DNA from 2 places in the Micromonospora sp. HB375 genome. Region 1 is predicted to be linked to the other one. Evidence: riboswitches for the same ligand, from Rfam matches in the RefSeq annotation. Region 1 holds a riboswitch; the other holds the start of a gene.
What was found. A riboswitch is a leader RNA that binds a small molecule or an ion and turns the genes downstream of it on or off. The one in region 1 is predicted to bind cyclic di-AMP.
Positions count from the first base shown of each region.

Region 2: it holds a riboswitch for cyclic di-AMP, as region 1 does, so the genes downstream of both, J3R08_RS17360 (transglycosylase family protein) here and J3R08_RS23705 (hypothetical protein) in region 1, are expected to answer to the same signal.

Region 1 covers NZ_JAGGJO010000001.1:5,402,802-5,410,449, reverse strand. Annotated here, with positions in the region: gene J3R08_RS23740 (LuxR C-terminal-related transcriptional regulator) at 1-380, shown strand, start outside; gene J3R08_RS23735 (DsbA family protein) at 382-933, opposite strand; gene J3R08_RS23730 (redoxin domain-containing protein) at 930-1,427, opposite strand; gene J3R08_RS23725 (BON domain-containing protein) at 1,487-2,161, opposite strand; gene J3R08_RS23720 (hypothetical protein) at 2,332-2,736, opposite strand; gene J3R08_RS23715 (STAS domain-containing protein) at 3,158-3,517, shown strand; gene J3R08_RS23710 (SRPBCC family protein) at 3,559-4,095, shown strand; gene J3R08_RS23705 (hypothetical protein) at 4,092-5,171, opposite strand; cyclic di-AMP (ydaO/yuaA leader) riboswitch at 5,176-5,307, opposite strand; gene J3R08_RS23700 (cation diffusion facilitator family transporter) at 5,451-6,365, opposite strand; gene J3R08_RS23695 (AAA family ATPase) at 6,460-7,648, opposite strand, start outside.
Region 2 covers NZ_JAGGJO010000001.1:3,773,819-3,781,466, forward strand. Annotated here, with positions in the region: gene J3R08_RS17345 (transglycosylase domain-containing protein) at 1-1,566, shown strand, start outside; gene J3R08_RS17350 (M4 family metallopeptidase) at 1,971-4,034, shown strand; gene J3R08_RS17355 (YbaB/EbfC family nucleoid-associated protein) at 4,187-4,636, opposite strand; gene J3R08_RS17360 (transglycosylase family protein) at 4,820-5,464, opposite strand; cyclic di-AMP (ydaO/yuaA leader) riboswitch at 5,463-5,608, opposite strand; gene J3R08_RS17365 (LLM class flavin-dependent oxidoreductase) at 5,780-7,342, shown strand; gene J3R08_RS17370 (helix-turn-helix domain-containing protein) at 7,389-7,648, shown strand, end outside.

The DNA.
Region 1 (7,648 bases):
TGCTGGCGCTCGCCGAGCCGGACGGCTACCGGCGCGTCTTCACCCGGACCGACCCGGGGGTACGGGACCTGCTGGCCGCGCACCTGGACTCCGGAACCGCGTACTGGGCCACGGTGAGCGAACTGGTCCGGGGCGCGGACGCGCAGCCGGTCACCGGGCCGGCGGACGGCGCGGCGCGCGGGCTGGACGAGCCGCTCACCGAGCGGGAGCTGACCATCCTGCGGTACCTGCAGAGCATCCTGTCCAACGTGGAGATCGCCGCCGAGCTGTCGCTGTCGGTGAACACCGTCAAGACGCACGTGCGCAACATCTACCGCAAGCTCGACGCGACCCGCCGGCGGGACGCCGTCCGGCGGGCGCGCGAGTTGCGGTTGATCTGACTCAGGCGTCGGCGGCGGCGTCCACCGCTGTCAGCAGTTCGGCCAGGTCGTAGCCGCCGTCGTGGCGGACGCCGTTGACGAACAGCGTCGGGGTGCCGTTGACGCCGCTGCGGATGCCGCCGACGAAGTCCTGCCGCACCCGGTCGGCGTACTCCTGGCGGCCGACCTCCGCGGCGATCTCGTCCGGCGACAGTCCGATCTGCTCGACGCCGAGCGACAGGTGCACCGGGTCGAGCTGGTCCTGGTGCTGGAAGAGCCAGTCGTACATCTCCCAGAACCGGCCCCGGGCGGCGGCCGCCTCGGCGGTCTCCGCCGCGCTCTCCGCGTACGGGTGGATGTTGGCGATCGGGAAGTGCCGGTACGCCAGCCGCACCACGTCGGCCCGCTGGCGCAGCACCTCGGTCAGGTTCGGGTACGCGGCGCCGCAGAACCGGCACTGGAAGTCGCCGTACTCGACGATCGTGACCGGCGCGTCCGCCGGCCCGCGGACGTGGTCGTGTTCGGTCACCGGGGTCCGCAGCCGCGCGGTGGTGACCTGAAGTGGCGTGGTCATCGGGCGCTCACCCGCCGTTCCGCGTCCAGCCGCTCCAGCGCGTCGAGGATGCCGTCCACGCCCGGGTTCACCTCGGGCGGCGACAGGTGGCTCCAGGCCACCCGGCCGTCCGGGTCGATCACCACGAGCGCCCGGTCGGACTGCCCACGCGGCGCGTACGCGCCGTACCGGCGCGACACCTCGCCCTTGGGCTCGAAGTCGGCGAGCAGCGGGAACCGGATGCCCTGGCTCTCGGCGAACGCCCGGTGCGAGTCGACGCTGTCCACCGAGATGCCCAGCAGCACCGCGTCGTACCGCTCCAGTTCGGGCAGGGCCGCCTGGTAGAGGGCCATCTGCTCGCCGCAGACCGGTGACCAGTCGGCGGGATAGAAGGCCAGCACCACCGGACGGCCCCGGAACTGCCCGGGACCCACCTGTCGCCCGTCCGGCGCCGCCGGCAGCGTGAACCCGGGGGCGGCCCGCCCGGGTGTGATCAGCCCGTTCGGATCACTCATGCCTCCCACCATGGCGGGCGCCCGGGTGAGGCGGGCTCACCCGGGCGGGGTGGTTCGGCTCAGCGCACGACCAGGTGGTTGTGCACCTCCCGGATGCCGGGGGCGTTCCACACCACCCGCTCGATCTCCGCGCGCTCGCCGGGCGAGTGGACCTGCCCGCCCAGCACGACGGTGTCGCCGTGCACCCGGACGTCGACGCTCTCGGCCTCGGTGGCGGCGTTGCGCGCGAGCGCGTCCACGATCCGTTCGGCCAGGTCGTGGCCGTCGGCGCGGACCGCCGGGCGCACGGCGATCCCGTTGCTCACCCCGCGTACGCCGGTGAGCCGGGCGACCGACCGTTCGGCGGCCCGCCGCTGGTACTCCCACTCGACGTCGCCGTGCAGCGTGACCCAGCCGTCGGAGACCGTCACCTGCAGCGTCTCGACCGGCACGAACGCGTCCCATTCCAGCGCCCGTACGGCCGCGACGGCGATCTCCGGGTCCTCCCGGCCGGCCGCGGTGGCGATCTGGACGGCGAGGTCGTTGGCGACCGCGCGGACCCGGGCGGCCCGGTGCGCGGCCCGCTCGGCAGCCCACTTCTTGGCGTAGCTGTCCACCCGGCCGGTCAGCGTCACCACGCCCTCGGTGACGGTTACGCCGATCTCGTCCGGGCCGACCCGGGGCTCCCAGGTCAGTTCGTCGAGCACCGCGGACTGGATGTCCCGGTCGGTGCGCGTGATCGTGTCGGTGGCCATCCGGCTCTCCCTCCGTCGATGGCGGCGCGGGCACGCGGTCCCGCACCCGCGATCCTGCGCGTGTCCCGGGTGACCGGCCCTCACCCGGTCCGGGTGGGGGAGAGCACCACGCGGCACGGTGGCCGCCCCCGGGAGTGCCGGGAGCGGCCACCGTGCCGGTCGGGTGGGGTTCAGCCGTCCAGGCCGGCCGGGGAGTTCGGGCGGTCCACGTCCACGAACTCGATCTCGTCCGCGGCGCGGTCGCGGCTGCCCGCGGCGCGCGCGGCGGTGCCGGCGGCCCAGCCGATCGCCGCGCCCGCGAGCGCCGCCGCGATCAGCAGCGTCCAGGGCAGGGCGGGCCGGCGTCCGGCCAGCGCGTCGAAGGCGAGCGTGGCCCGCCGGCGCGCCTCCTCGGCGGCGGAGCCGACCAGGTCGGTGGCGTCGTCGGCGAAGCCGGAGGAGTTGCGGCGGGCGCTGCGGGTGGCGTCGCGCACGCTGTCACCGGCGGAGCCGGCCGCGGAGAGCAGGTGCTGCCACGCCTGGTCGGCGACCCGCTCGGCCTTGCCCCGGCGGTCCAGCAGGTTGGATCCGAACATCGTTCTACCTCCTCGGGTGCCGAAGGCCGGCGGCCACTTCGGACTCCGGTGTCCATCCGGCGCGTTCACTGTCTCGGGGCAGTGCCCCACCGGCGCACGCGGCAAACCCTCGCGGTGGTGCCCGGCTCGTGAGCAGCGAACGGGACGAACCACCCGAACGCGCCGGGACCGGTGCCGACGGGACGTGCGCGCGCCCGCTACCCTGGTCGGCGGATCGACGGGTCCGACCGGCCGTACGGCTGGCCGCGGCCCGCGTCGAAGGGGAAACTGGAACCCGGAGGTCCGGATTGGGAGCGCCCAGGTGTGCCCAGTTCGCGAATTGCTCATCCCGGGGGGTGGCGACCGGGCCGTTGGAGGAATACTCTCGGTCGCGGCCCGCGTACTGATGAGGCGCCCGTCAAGGGCGAGTGGAGGTGCTCGCGTGAGCCTGTCGATCGTGAAGTCGGTGCGGCCGGGTGGTGTCGTCCAGATCGCGCCCCGTGGGGAGATCGACGTCGACACCGCGTACGAGGTGCGGGAAGCGATCGCCGAGGTGCTCGCGAAGGGCCGTCCCTCGCGCATCGAGCTGAACATGCGGCTCGTCACGTTCATCGACTCGGTCGGCATCAGCGCCATGGTGGCCGGCTTCCAGACCTGCGAGGTCAGCGGCGTCAAGCTCGTGGTCACCGAGCCGAGCCGGTTCGTGCACCGGCAGCTCTGGGTGACCGGCCTGCTCGGCCTCTTCGGCGCTCCCGAGCCGTGGTTCGCCGACGACACCCCCGAGGTGCTGCCCGGCGCCTGAGCGCCGTTCGCACCCCCTGCGGCCAGGGGACCTTCTACCCGTTGCCAGCCCGGCGTCGGTACGGGACGATCGTCGCGACGTACGACGGCGAGGGGGCCCGCTTGCAGAGCAGCGACAGCTTCAGCTACACCGTGCAGGCCCGGTGCAGCCGGGCCGACGCGGTGGCACTGCTGGGTGACCTGAGTCGCCAGGGCGAGCTGCATCCGCTGATCGTCCGGGTCCGGCAGCTGCCGGCCCGGCCGGGCGCGCTGGCCAGCTACGCGATCACCGACCGGCTGCAACTGGGCCCGCTGCACTTCCCGGTCACGTACCAGGCGGACGTGCTGGTCGCGAGCGAGGACGAGGTGGTCACTGTCGCCCGGCAGCAGCCGGCGACGACGGTGCGCAACCACACCCGGCTACGCGACGAGCCCGACGGCACCGTGCGCATCGACGTGGAGATCACGCTCACCGCGCCGGCGCCGCTGTTCGGGTACGCGTTCCGCCAGGCCCGGGCGGCTCACCTGAGCCTGGCGGCCCGTCTCGGCGCGACGCTGGAGGGCCGGCCCGATCCGGCCGGCCCCCCGGGAGCGCGCTAGTACACCGACAGGTGCACGTGGTTGGTGTGGTCGCTGGACGGGTCGCCGTTGCCGCCGCTGTACGACTTCCACCCGCTGCTCGGCAGCCAGATCTGCTTGAACCAGATCACGTAGAGCACGGCGAGCGGGTCGGCGTTTCGCACGAAGTACGCGGCCAGGTTGTTGCCGTACGTCCGGTCACCGCCGCTGGCCACGCCGCCGAAGCCGTTCTTCTGGGCGGCGAAGTCGCAGGCCCGCCCCTTCGGGTGCTCACCCGAGCCGCTGGGCCGGTGGCACGAGACGTACCTGGTGAAACCGGCCGCCTTGGCCTGCTGCAGCGCGTGCAGCGTCCGCGGGGTGATGCAGCCGTTGGCCGGGGTCGGGTCGTTGACGCTGCACGACTCCGACGGCCACGAGCCGTCCGAGTTGCGTGGCGCAGGCTTCGCGTTCTTGCTTGAGGTGCCCTGGACGCTGCCGCCGCCGCCGCTGCTGTTGTTGCGGGCGGAACGTTCGTTGGCCACTTCGAGCGCGCGCTCGGCCTGCTCCTTGCGCTTGCCCATCACCTCGACCTGCTTGCGTTGCTCGCGGATCTCGGTGTCGAGCGCGGCCCGGGTGCGGGTGGCCTCGTCCCGGGTGGTGATCAGCTCGCGCACCGTGCGGTCCTCGTGCGCGGCGACCTGTTCCAGCGTGGCGGCCCGGTCCATGAAGCCCGCCGGGCTGCTGCTGTCGAGCAGCGCCGCGGCGGTGCCGAGGCGGCCCGCGCGGTACGCCACCCCGGCGATCTCACCGACCTTGGCGTCACGTACGGCCAGCTCGGCGCCGACCTTCGCGAGCTGGTCGTTGAGCTGCTTCTGGCGGTCCACCGACCGGTTCAGCGCGGCCTTCGCCTCCAGCCAGCCCTTGCTGGCCGCGTCGAGTTGGGCGCGCAGCTCCGGCGTGCCGCCCTCGTCGTCGCCGGGCGCGGCGGCGAGCAGGGCGGTCCGGGGCGCCGCCGAGGCGGGGGAGGCCGGAACGGTCGCGACGCCGACAGTCAGCGTCGCGACGAGCAGGGCCGCCAACCGGGCGGCCGTCCGTCGTACAGGTGCCACTGGGGGCATTCACATGTCCTTCCGTCAACCGCCGACCGGGTTAGCTGACGGGTTCGGGACGGAAGATCCCTACCGCTGACGCGGATGCACCCCACGTACGTGGTTCCCCGGCTCGCCCCTTCGGGCGATTAGGCGACGGCCACCCCACCTGCGCCGGTGACGCCGGTGGCTGCGGCCGCGACCGAGCCTACCGGCGCGGCCCGGGCGTGGCTCCGTTGCGCAGTGCCGCATGGTGGGGCAAAACCGACATAAGTGTATAGCAGTCACGGTGATTTAAGTCTGCCCTAATCACCACTCGGTCTTTCCGCACACTCCGGCTGACGCTCCGGGTTCGACCTGCAACGTGGCGTGATCGATGGAGAAGTCCTCGTGCAGCGCCGTCCGCGCGGCGGCCAGCACCCCGGCCGGGTCCACGCCCGGGTCGGTGGTCAGGTGCGCCGAGGCCACCTCCATGCCCGAGGTGAGCGTCCAGACGTGCAGGTCGTGCACCTCGGCCACGCCGGGGACCGCGGCCAGCCGGTCGTGCACGGCGGTCACCTGGAGGTGCTCCGGCGCCGCCTGCACCAGGATGCGCACCGCGGCCCGGCCGAGCCGCCAGGTGCGCGGCAGGATGAACAGGCCGATCCCGACGGCGACCAGTGGGTCCGCCCACCACCAGTCGGTCACCGCGATGACCAGCGCCGCGGCGATCACGCCGAGCGAGCCGAGCAGGTCGCCGAGCACCTCCAGGTACGCGCCGCGCAGGTTGATGCTCTCCTTCGCCCCGGCGCGCAGCAGCGCGAAGGCGACGATGTTGGCGAGCAGGCCGAGCACCGCCACCACGAGCATCGGGCCGGCCAGCACCTCCGGCGGCTCGCCGAAGCGGCGTACCGCCTCGATCAGGACGTAGACCGCGACGGCGCCGAGCAGCACGGCGTTGGCGAGGGCGGCGAGCACCTCCAGCCGGTAGAGGCCGAACGTGCGCTGCGGGTCGGTGCCGGCGCGCCGGGTGGCGGTGATCGCCGCGAGGGCCATGCCGATGCCGAGCACGTCGGTGAACATGTGCCCGGCGTCGGAGAGCAGGGCGAGCGAGCCGGTGGTGAAGGCGGCCACCGCCTCGACCACCATCAGGACGGCGAGCAGCGCGAACGCGGCCCAGAGCCGGCCTGCGTGGCGGTGTGCCGCGTTGGCCACCGCGCTGCTGTGGTCATGACCTGCGCCCACGCCAACACCCTCCCTGCCGCGTACCGGCCGGGCCCAATGTATGCTCACATCGCTATGTATGCAAGTGAACTGTGGGTGGCGCGGGCGTGGCCCCTCACCCCACCGGGTCGAGCGTGGTGAGGCGCTGGGTCGCCCGGGACAGCGCCACGTAGAGCGTGCGCACGCCCGAGCCGGGATCGGCCCGGATCTCGCTCGGCGCCACCAGCACCACGCCGTCGTACTCCATGCCCTTGGCCTGGAGGCTGGTCACCACCTGGAGCCGGCCCGCGCCGAGCGCGCCCAGCCAGCCGGCCACCTCGTCCCGGCGCGGCACCGGCGTGATCACGCCGACGGTGCCCTCCACCTGGCCGAGCAGCGCCTCGGCCGCCTCGACGGTGGCCGCCGGCAGCTCGGCGGCGGGCACCGTGCGCTCGACCGGCGGAACGCCGGTGGACCGGACCGCGTCGGGCAGCGGCAGATCCGGGTAGAGCCGGCGGATCTCCGCCGCCGCCACCGCGAAGATCTCCGCCGAGTTGCGGTAGTTGGTGGTCAGCTCGTAGCGGTGCCGCTTGCGCCGGCCCAGCGCCTGGTCCCGGGCCCGGTCCAGCTCCTGCGGGTCGCCGGTCCAGGCCGTCTGCGCCGGGTCACCGACCACCGTCCAGGACGCCAGCCGCCCGCGCCGGCCGATCATCCGCCACTGCATCGGCGAGACGTCCTGCGACTCGTCCACCACCACGTGCGCGTAGTCGCGGTAGTCGGCCGGACGCTCCCGCGCCGCCGCGCGGGCGGCGCGCTGCCGATCGGCGTACGTGCTCAGCTCGCGCACGCCACCGGCGAGCTGGTACGGGTCGCGCTTGGGCCGGGCCCGCTGCACCGGCTTGCCCAGCAGCGCGTCCAGCTCGTCCAGCAGCGCGATGTCCGCCACCGTCAGCCCGTCGGTCGCGAGCGTGCGGTACGCCTGCCCGAGCAACCGGATCTCGGCCGAGGAGAGGATCCCCCCGGCGTAGCGGCGCAGCCGGTCCGGGCGGGCCAGCCAGTCCAGCACGTGCCGGGGGTGCAGCCGGGGCCACCACGCCTTGAGGAACTCGCGGAACTCCGGCCGCTCGATGATCTCGTCCTCGAACGCGGGCTGCTCCGGCAGCCGTCCCACCCGCAGCGTGCGGGCCTGCGCGTAGAGCGCGGCGAGCACCGCGTCGAACGCCGCCCGGCGTACCTCGTTGCGGCGCGCGCCCCGGGCCAGCGTCCGGTCCCGGATCGCGTCCAGCGCGGGGCGCTCCAGGCGCAGCAGCTCACCCCGGTACAGC
Region 2 (7,648 bases), 1.6 Mb from region 1:
TCGATCGACAGGTGGAACTACATCCGCGACGGCATGGTCAAGCTCGGCTACCTGACGCCGCAGCAGGCGGCGGACCTCGCGTACCCGGACACGGTCCGGCCGATCGACAAGGACGCGGGCCGGTCCGACCTGGACCGGCCGACCGGCCTGGTGGTCAACCACGTGCTGGCCGAGCTGCGCGGGACCGAGCCGTTCCGGGGCAAGCCGGACGAGGTGATCCGGGACGGCGGCTACCGCATCGTCACCACCATCGACAAGCGCGTGCAGGACGCGGCCGAGGCGGCGGCGGACATCCGCCGGGACACCGCTCCGCGAGCGGTGCGCGGGCAGCCGCGGAACTGGCAGGCGGCGCTGGTGGCGGTGGAGCCGGGCACCGGCCGGGTGCTCGGCTACTACGGCGGCGACAAGGGCTCGGGCGCGGACTACGCGGGCTGGTACTCCGACGAGGACGGCCAGGCCCGCGGCTTCGGCCAGCATCCGCCGGGGTCGTCGTTCAAGGTGTACGACCTGGCCGCCGCCGTGCGCGACGGGATCTCGGTGAAGGAGCGGTTCGACTCGCCGGACACCAAGGAGTTCCCCGCCTCGGGGCGCACCAAGGGCAGCGCGGCCGGGCCGATCCGCAACGCCGAGCGGGCGCCCTGCCAGCCGGACTGTGCGCTGTGGGAGGCCACCGTCGCCTCGCTCAACGTGACCTACTTCGAGCTGACCGAGCGGCTCGGCACGGACAAGGTGATCGAGATGGCCCGGCAGGCGGGCGTGGAGTCGATGTGGGAGACGGTCCGGGGCAACCCCCGACCGCAGCGCGTCGACCTGCGCAGCGACCCCGCCGACGAGGTGGCGAAGCGGTTCTCCACCGAGGTCGGCATCGGGCAGTACGGCATCACCGTGCAGGACCACGCGAACGGGATGGCCACGTTCGCGGCCGGCGGCAAGCGCGCCGACGCCCACTTCGTCCGGTCGGTGAGCAAGGACGACGAGGAGGTGTGGACCGAGCAGCTGCGCACCACCGACCTCGGGCTGGACCGGGAGGCCGTCGACCAGCTGGACTGGACGCTGCGCCGGGTCCGGGCGGCCAAGCTGGACAACGGCTGGGACTCCGCCGGCAAGACCGGCACCTGGCAGGCCGGGAAGAGCACCACGCAGAACGTGCACACCTGGATGGTGGGCTGGACCGGCGCGCTGGCCTCGGCCGTGTGGCTGGGCACCACCGACGGCAAGCCGCTGCGGACCAGCGACGGCAGCTACGACGTGTACGGCTCGACCGGTGCCGCGCCGATCTGGCGGCAGTTCATGACAAAGGCCACCGAGGCGATGAAGCTCGACCCGGGCAAGTACCGCTTCGGTGAGCCGAAGTTTCCCGGCGACACCCCGGAGCCGACCGCGTCGGCGCCGCCGCCGTCGACCGCCGCGCCCACACCGTCGGACTCCCCGAGCCCGAGCCCGACCCCGTCGAGCCCCAGCCCGAGCCCGGAGCCGACCGGGCGGCCGACGTCGCGGCCCACGCTGACGCCCACGCTGCCACCGCCGCCCACGATCACGCCGACGCGGACCCGCGGCCCGCGCTGACGTACCCGGCCGCGCGGTGGCGGCCCGCGTGCGGCGGCGTCCTCGCGTCTATGTGCGCCATTCGCGCACATAGGCAACGTCCGCAATTTGCACGGGCCCCCATCCACTGTCGGCAATGTTCGCCCTGATCAGGGCCTATTGAAGATCATGGTTGCCTGGGACGACGCGCGCGGCGACACGCCCGACTGCCAGCCGTTGCCCAGGTCACCCATTGCTCACGGCTCGCGCGGCGTGTGATTGTGCACCAGCGAACCGCCGACCCCCGGCGAATCGCGACGGTCGATCTGTCGACCCGGAGCCACGCCGGCAGCTCCGGTGACCGGCCGTCACCCTGCCTCGCACCACCGCGCCGCCCGTCCCCACCGGGCTCGTGCGGCGCGCCTGTAGAACAGGAGCAAACCTCCGTGAAACTCTCACCTCGCCTCGCCGCGCTCACCGGCGCGGCTGCGGCCGGCGTCATCGCCGCCGGCACCGCCGCGGCCGTGCAGGCCGCGCCACCCGGGCCCGCCGCCCCCAACCCGGCCCAGGCCCGAGCGGCCGCCGCCGACTCGACCCGCGCGCTGGTCGCGAACCGCCCCGCCTACCTCCAGGCCGGTTCCGACGACGCGTTCGTCCAGAAGCCGGTCATCTCCTCCGAGGGCACCCAGTACGTGCCGTACGAGCGCACCTACAAGGGCCTGCCCGTGGTCGGCGGCGACTTCGTGCTGGCCACCGACTCCGCCGGCAACCTCAAGTACGCCTCGGTCGCCCAGCAGCGGCCGATCGGCGCCCTCGCCACCACGCCCGCGCTGACCCAGGCCGCCGCCGCGGCCACGGCGCGCGCCCAGCTCAAGACCGTCAGCGCCGTCGAGGGCACCACGCTCGTCGTCTACACGCTCGGCGCCGCACCGGCGCTGGCCTGGGAGACCACGGTACGTGGCACCGGCGCGGACGGCCCGAGCCGGCTCACCGTCGACGTCGACGCCCGTACCGGCGCGGTCCTGCGCAAGCAGGAGCACGTGGTACGCGGCACCGGCACCGGCGCCTGGAACGGGCCCAGCCCGCTCACGCTCAACACCACCCAGTCGGGCTCCACGTACACCATGAAGGACCCGACCGTCACGAACCTGAGCTGCCAGGACGCGGCGAACAACACCACGTTCAGCGGCTCCGACGACGTGTGGGGCAACGGCACCGCCACGAACAAGGAGACCGGCTGCGTGGACGCGCTGTTCTCCGCGCAGACCGAGCACAAGATGCTCGCCCAGTGGCTGGGCCGCAACGGCGCCAACGGCAACGGCGGCTACTGGCCGATCCGGGTGGGCCTCAACGACCAGAACGCCTACTACGACGGCAGCCAGGTGCAGATCGGCAAGAACACCGCCGGTCAGTGGATCGGCTCGCTGGACGTGGTGGCGCACGAGATCGGCCACGGCATCGACGACAACACCCCCGGCGGTATCTCCGGCGGCGGCACGCAGGAGTTCGTGGCGGACACGTTCGGCGCGGCGACCGAGTGGTTCGCCAACGAGCCGTCCAGCTACGACGCGCCGGACTTCCTGGTCGGCGAGAAGATCAACCTGGTCGGCTCCGGCCCGATCCGCAACATGTACAACCCGTCGGCGCTCGGCGACCCGAACTGCTACTCCAGCAGCATCCCGTCGACCGAGGTGCACGCCGCGGCCGGGCCCGGCAACCACTGGTTCTACCTGCTGGCCAACGGCAGCAGCCCGACCAACGGGCAGCCGTCCAGCTCGACCTGCAACAGCAGCAGCGTGAGCGGCCTGGGCATCCAGAAGGCCATCAAGATCATGTACAACGCCATGCTGCTGAAGACGTCGTCCTCGTCCTACCTGAAGTACCGCGTCTGGACGTTGCAGGCGGCGAAGAACCTCTACCCGAGCAGCTGCACCGAGTTCAACGCGGTCAAGGCGGCCTGGGCGGCGGTCAGCGTACCGGCCCAGTCGGGTGAGCCGACCTGCGCCGGCGGCACCCCGACGCCCACGCCGACCGCCACCACCACCCCGCCGTCGGGCGGCTGCTCCGGCAACAAGCTCGCCAACCCCGGCTTCGAGTCGGGCAACGTGAGCTGGACCGCCTCGTCCGGCGTCATCACCACCGACAGCGGCCAGGCCGCGCACGGCGGCTCGTACAAGGCGTGGCTGGACGGGTACGGCTCGTCGCACACCGACACGCTCAGTCAGTCGGTGACGATCCCGGCCGGATGCCGCGCGACGTTCAGCTTCTGGCTGCACATCGACAGCGCGGAGACGACCACCGGCACCGCGTACGACAAGCTCACCGTCAAGGCCGGCAGCACCACGCTGGCCACCTACTCCAACCTGAACAAGGCCACCGGCTACGTGCAGCGGTCCTTCGACATCTCGTCACTCGCAGGCACCACGGCGACCATCTCTTTCAGCGGCGTGGAGGACAGCTCACTGCAGACGTCCTTCGTCGTCGACGACACCGCGGTCACCCTGAGCTGACCGTGGCGTAGCGCGGCCGGTCGTCGTCCTCCCGGCGGCCGGCCGCCTCGTCGTGCCGGGCGGTGCCGCGTCGCGCCTGGCCGCCGCCGCGTGCCGGGGCGGCGCCGCGTGCCGGGGCGGCGCCGCGTCGTGCCGGGCCGTGTGCGGTCGGGTCAGGCCGGACGCCCGGCCTGGGACGCCGTGCCGCGGTCGCGGTGGATCCGCGCGGCCGCCTCGTGCATCGCGCGACCGAACAGCTCGGCCTGGTCACCCATGCTGCCGAGCCGGGCGGCGAGCGCGTCGGCGTCGGCCCGCGCCGACGCGCTGACCCGGGCGTCCAGCTCGGACAGCGCGGCGTTGGCGGCGGCGGTGACATGTCCGCACAGGACGTCGAGGGGCTCGCCGGCCAAGTCCGGGTCGATCGTCACGGAATCCAGCCGGCCACCCTGAACGGCGACCGCGCGGACCCGGCCGTCGGCTGCGGTGCCCTCGGCGCGCAGCAGGTCGCCCGGCTCGCCGTCGGCGTGCTCCGAGGCCCGGGAGCGCATCGCGGTGAGCGCCTGCTGCGTGCGGGTCAGCAGTTCGTCGATGCTCGCGGCCGCCGAGAACGGATCGTTGGTCATTTCCGCGCTTTCTTCACGTCTGAGCCGATCATCGTGACCCTAGCAACCGGCTCCGACGAATCGCGGTCAGCGGCCGTCACGGGTGGCGTCCGGTGCCGCGAGCAGGCCGGACACCGGCGGCGCGGCGTGTCGCGGACGGTCGGACGCCCGGCCGGAGCGAACCGGCCGGGCGTCCGGACCAGATCAGCGCAGACGCAGCCGCTGACCGGGGAAGATCAGGCCGGGGTCGTCGCCGACCACTGCCCGGTTGCGCTCGTGCAGGGCATGCCAGCCGCCGTCGACGCGCTGCGCCACGGCGATCTCCGACAGCGTGTCCCCGCGCCGGACGACGTACGTCCCGGACGACGGCTGCCGCGCCGCCGTCGTCACGGCCCGCTCCGGCGCGGCCTTGCGCGTGGCGGCCCGCTTCGGGGCGGACTTCTTCGAGGTGGCCTTCTTAGGGGCGGCCCGCTCGGACCGGGTCGCCGCGGCGTTCGCCGAGCCGCCCTTCTTGCCGCAGGTCGGCCACGCGCCGATGCCCTGGCCGCGCAGCACCTTCTCCGCGACGGCGATCTGCTCGGACCGGCTGGCCAGGTCGGCGCGGGCGGCGTACTTCTGGCCGCCGTAGCCGTTCCAGGTGGCGCGGGAGAACTGGAGCCCGCCGTAGTACCCGTTGCCGGTGTTGATCTTCCAGTTGCCGCCGGATTCGCAGCGCGCGACCGCGTCCCAGTTGACGCCCGCGCTGGCCGGAGCGGCCGGGCCGAACAGGGTCGCGACGCCGACGACGGCGCCGGTCACCACCGCACCGAGAGCGGTACGGCGACTTCGGGCCGAGTATGCAGTTGACATGTGGATTCCTCCACGCCGACGAGGTGAGCTGTCGGGTTCGGGCCGAGGAGCCCGGCCGCCGGTGGCGGCTTCACCCCGAGGTGACGATGCACCGTGGAACGTGTGGTTCCCCCGCTCCCGCACGAGGTTCGGTTACCGGGGCCGGCGGCGGGATTTGGCGTTTCCGGCCCGCGGTGCCCGCGAATGCGAACGAAACCGACGCTAAGGACGGTTTGCGGCGATCGTCCACTTCTTGTGACGGTGTTCACCCGGCCGGGCTACCACCTGTGGAGCTACCGTGGCAGGGCCGAGCAAGATCACGGGAGGGCGGAACGGATGACCGATCACGGACACGAGCTGACCTTCGGCGGCTTCATCACCCCCGCCGCCGGGCAGCCCGACCAGGTGGTGGCGCTGGCCACGCTCTGCGAACAGGTCGGGCTGGACCTGGTCACGTTCCAGGACCACCCGTACCAGCCGGGCTTCCTGGACACCTGGACGCTGATGTCCTACGTGGCCGCCGTCACCGAGCGCATCCGCCTGGCCGGCAACGTGCTCAACCTGCCGCTGCGCCAGCCGGTGGTGCTGGCCCGCAGCGTGGCCAGCCTGGACCTGCTCACCGGCGGCCGGGTCGAGATGGGACTCGGCGCGGGCGCGTTCTGGGACGCGATCGAGGCGACGGGCGGGCGGCGCCTGTCCCCCGGCGCGGCGGTCCAGGCCCTGGACGAGGCGATCCGGGTGATCCGCGAGGTCTGGGACACCGACCGGCGCGGCATGATCCGCGTCGACGGCGAGCACTACCGCGTGGTCGGCGCCAAGCGCGGTCCGGCACCCGCTCATCAGGTGGGCATCTGGGTCGGCGCGTACAAGCCGCGCATGCTGCGCCTGGTCGGCCGCGCCGCGGACGGCTGGCTGCCCTCCCTGTCCTACCTGCCCAAGGGCCCCGACGAGCTGCCCGCCCTGAACGCGCTCGTGGACGAGGGCGCCGAGGCCGCTGGGCGCGACCCGGCCGAGATCCGCCGCATGCTCAACGTGAACGGCACGTTCGCGCGCTCGTCGGCCGGCTTCCTGGCCGGGCCGCCGGCGCAGTGGGCGGAGGAGCTGGCCGGGCTCACGCTGGAGCACGGCATCACCACGTTCATCCTCGGCAGCGACGAGCCGCGCGCGATCCAGATCTTCGCCCAGGAGGTCGCGCCGGCGGTCCGCGAACTCGTCGCCGCCGAGCGCACCGCGCCCGGCAGCGGGGCCCGTGCGGTCGCCGACGACACGGCCGCCACCGGCGGCGCGGCCACACTGGCGGTCACCCCCACCCCCGACCCGGGGGTACGTCTGAGCGCGCGCCGCCCCTGGGACGAGTCGACCCGGCCGACCGCCCCGCCGCCTCCGGCCGGCCAGGTCTACCCACCCCGGGGGCAGGCCGCCGGGCAGCACCTGGTGGACGTGCACGACCACCTGCGCCAGGAGCTGGCCCAGGTGCGCGACCTGCTGGAACAGGTCAAGCGGGGCGCCGTCTCGCCGGGCCGGGCGCGTGCGGCGCTCAACGAGATGACCATGCGGCAGAACAACTGGACGCTCGGGGCGTACTGCGCGGCCTACTGCACCATGGTCACCCAGCACCACGGGCTGGAGGACGCCTCGATCTTCCCGCACCTGCGCCGCTCCGAGGCCGGGCTGGCGGCCGTGCTCGACCGCCTCGAGGAGGAACACGTGGTGATCCACGGGGTGGTGGAGAGCGTCGACCGGGCGCTCGTGGAACTGGTCCACCGGCCCGGCGACTTCACGCAGCTCCAGGAGGCGGTGGACCTGCTCACCGACACGCTGCTGTCGCACCTGTCGTACGAGGAGCACCAGATCGTCGAGCCGCTGGCCCGGCACGGCTTCTTCCCCGGCCAGCTGTGAGGTAGCTGACTTTTGATTTCCTAAGTCAGGGGGTACCGTCGACGCCATGACGGACCTCCTTGCCCAGCGTGACTCCTGGTCCACCGCCAACTGCTCGATCGCCCGGGCGCTGGAGGTGGTCGGCAACCGCACCACGCTGCTCCTGCTGCGCGAGGCGTCGTTCGGCACCCGCCGCTTCGACGACTTCGCGCGGCGGGTCGGCGTCAGCGAGCCCGTCGCCGCCGCACGCCTCAAGCAGCTCGTCGCCGACGGGCTGCTCGACCGGCGCCCCTACCGCGAGCCCGGGCAGCGCACCCGCGACGAGTA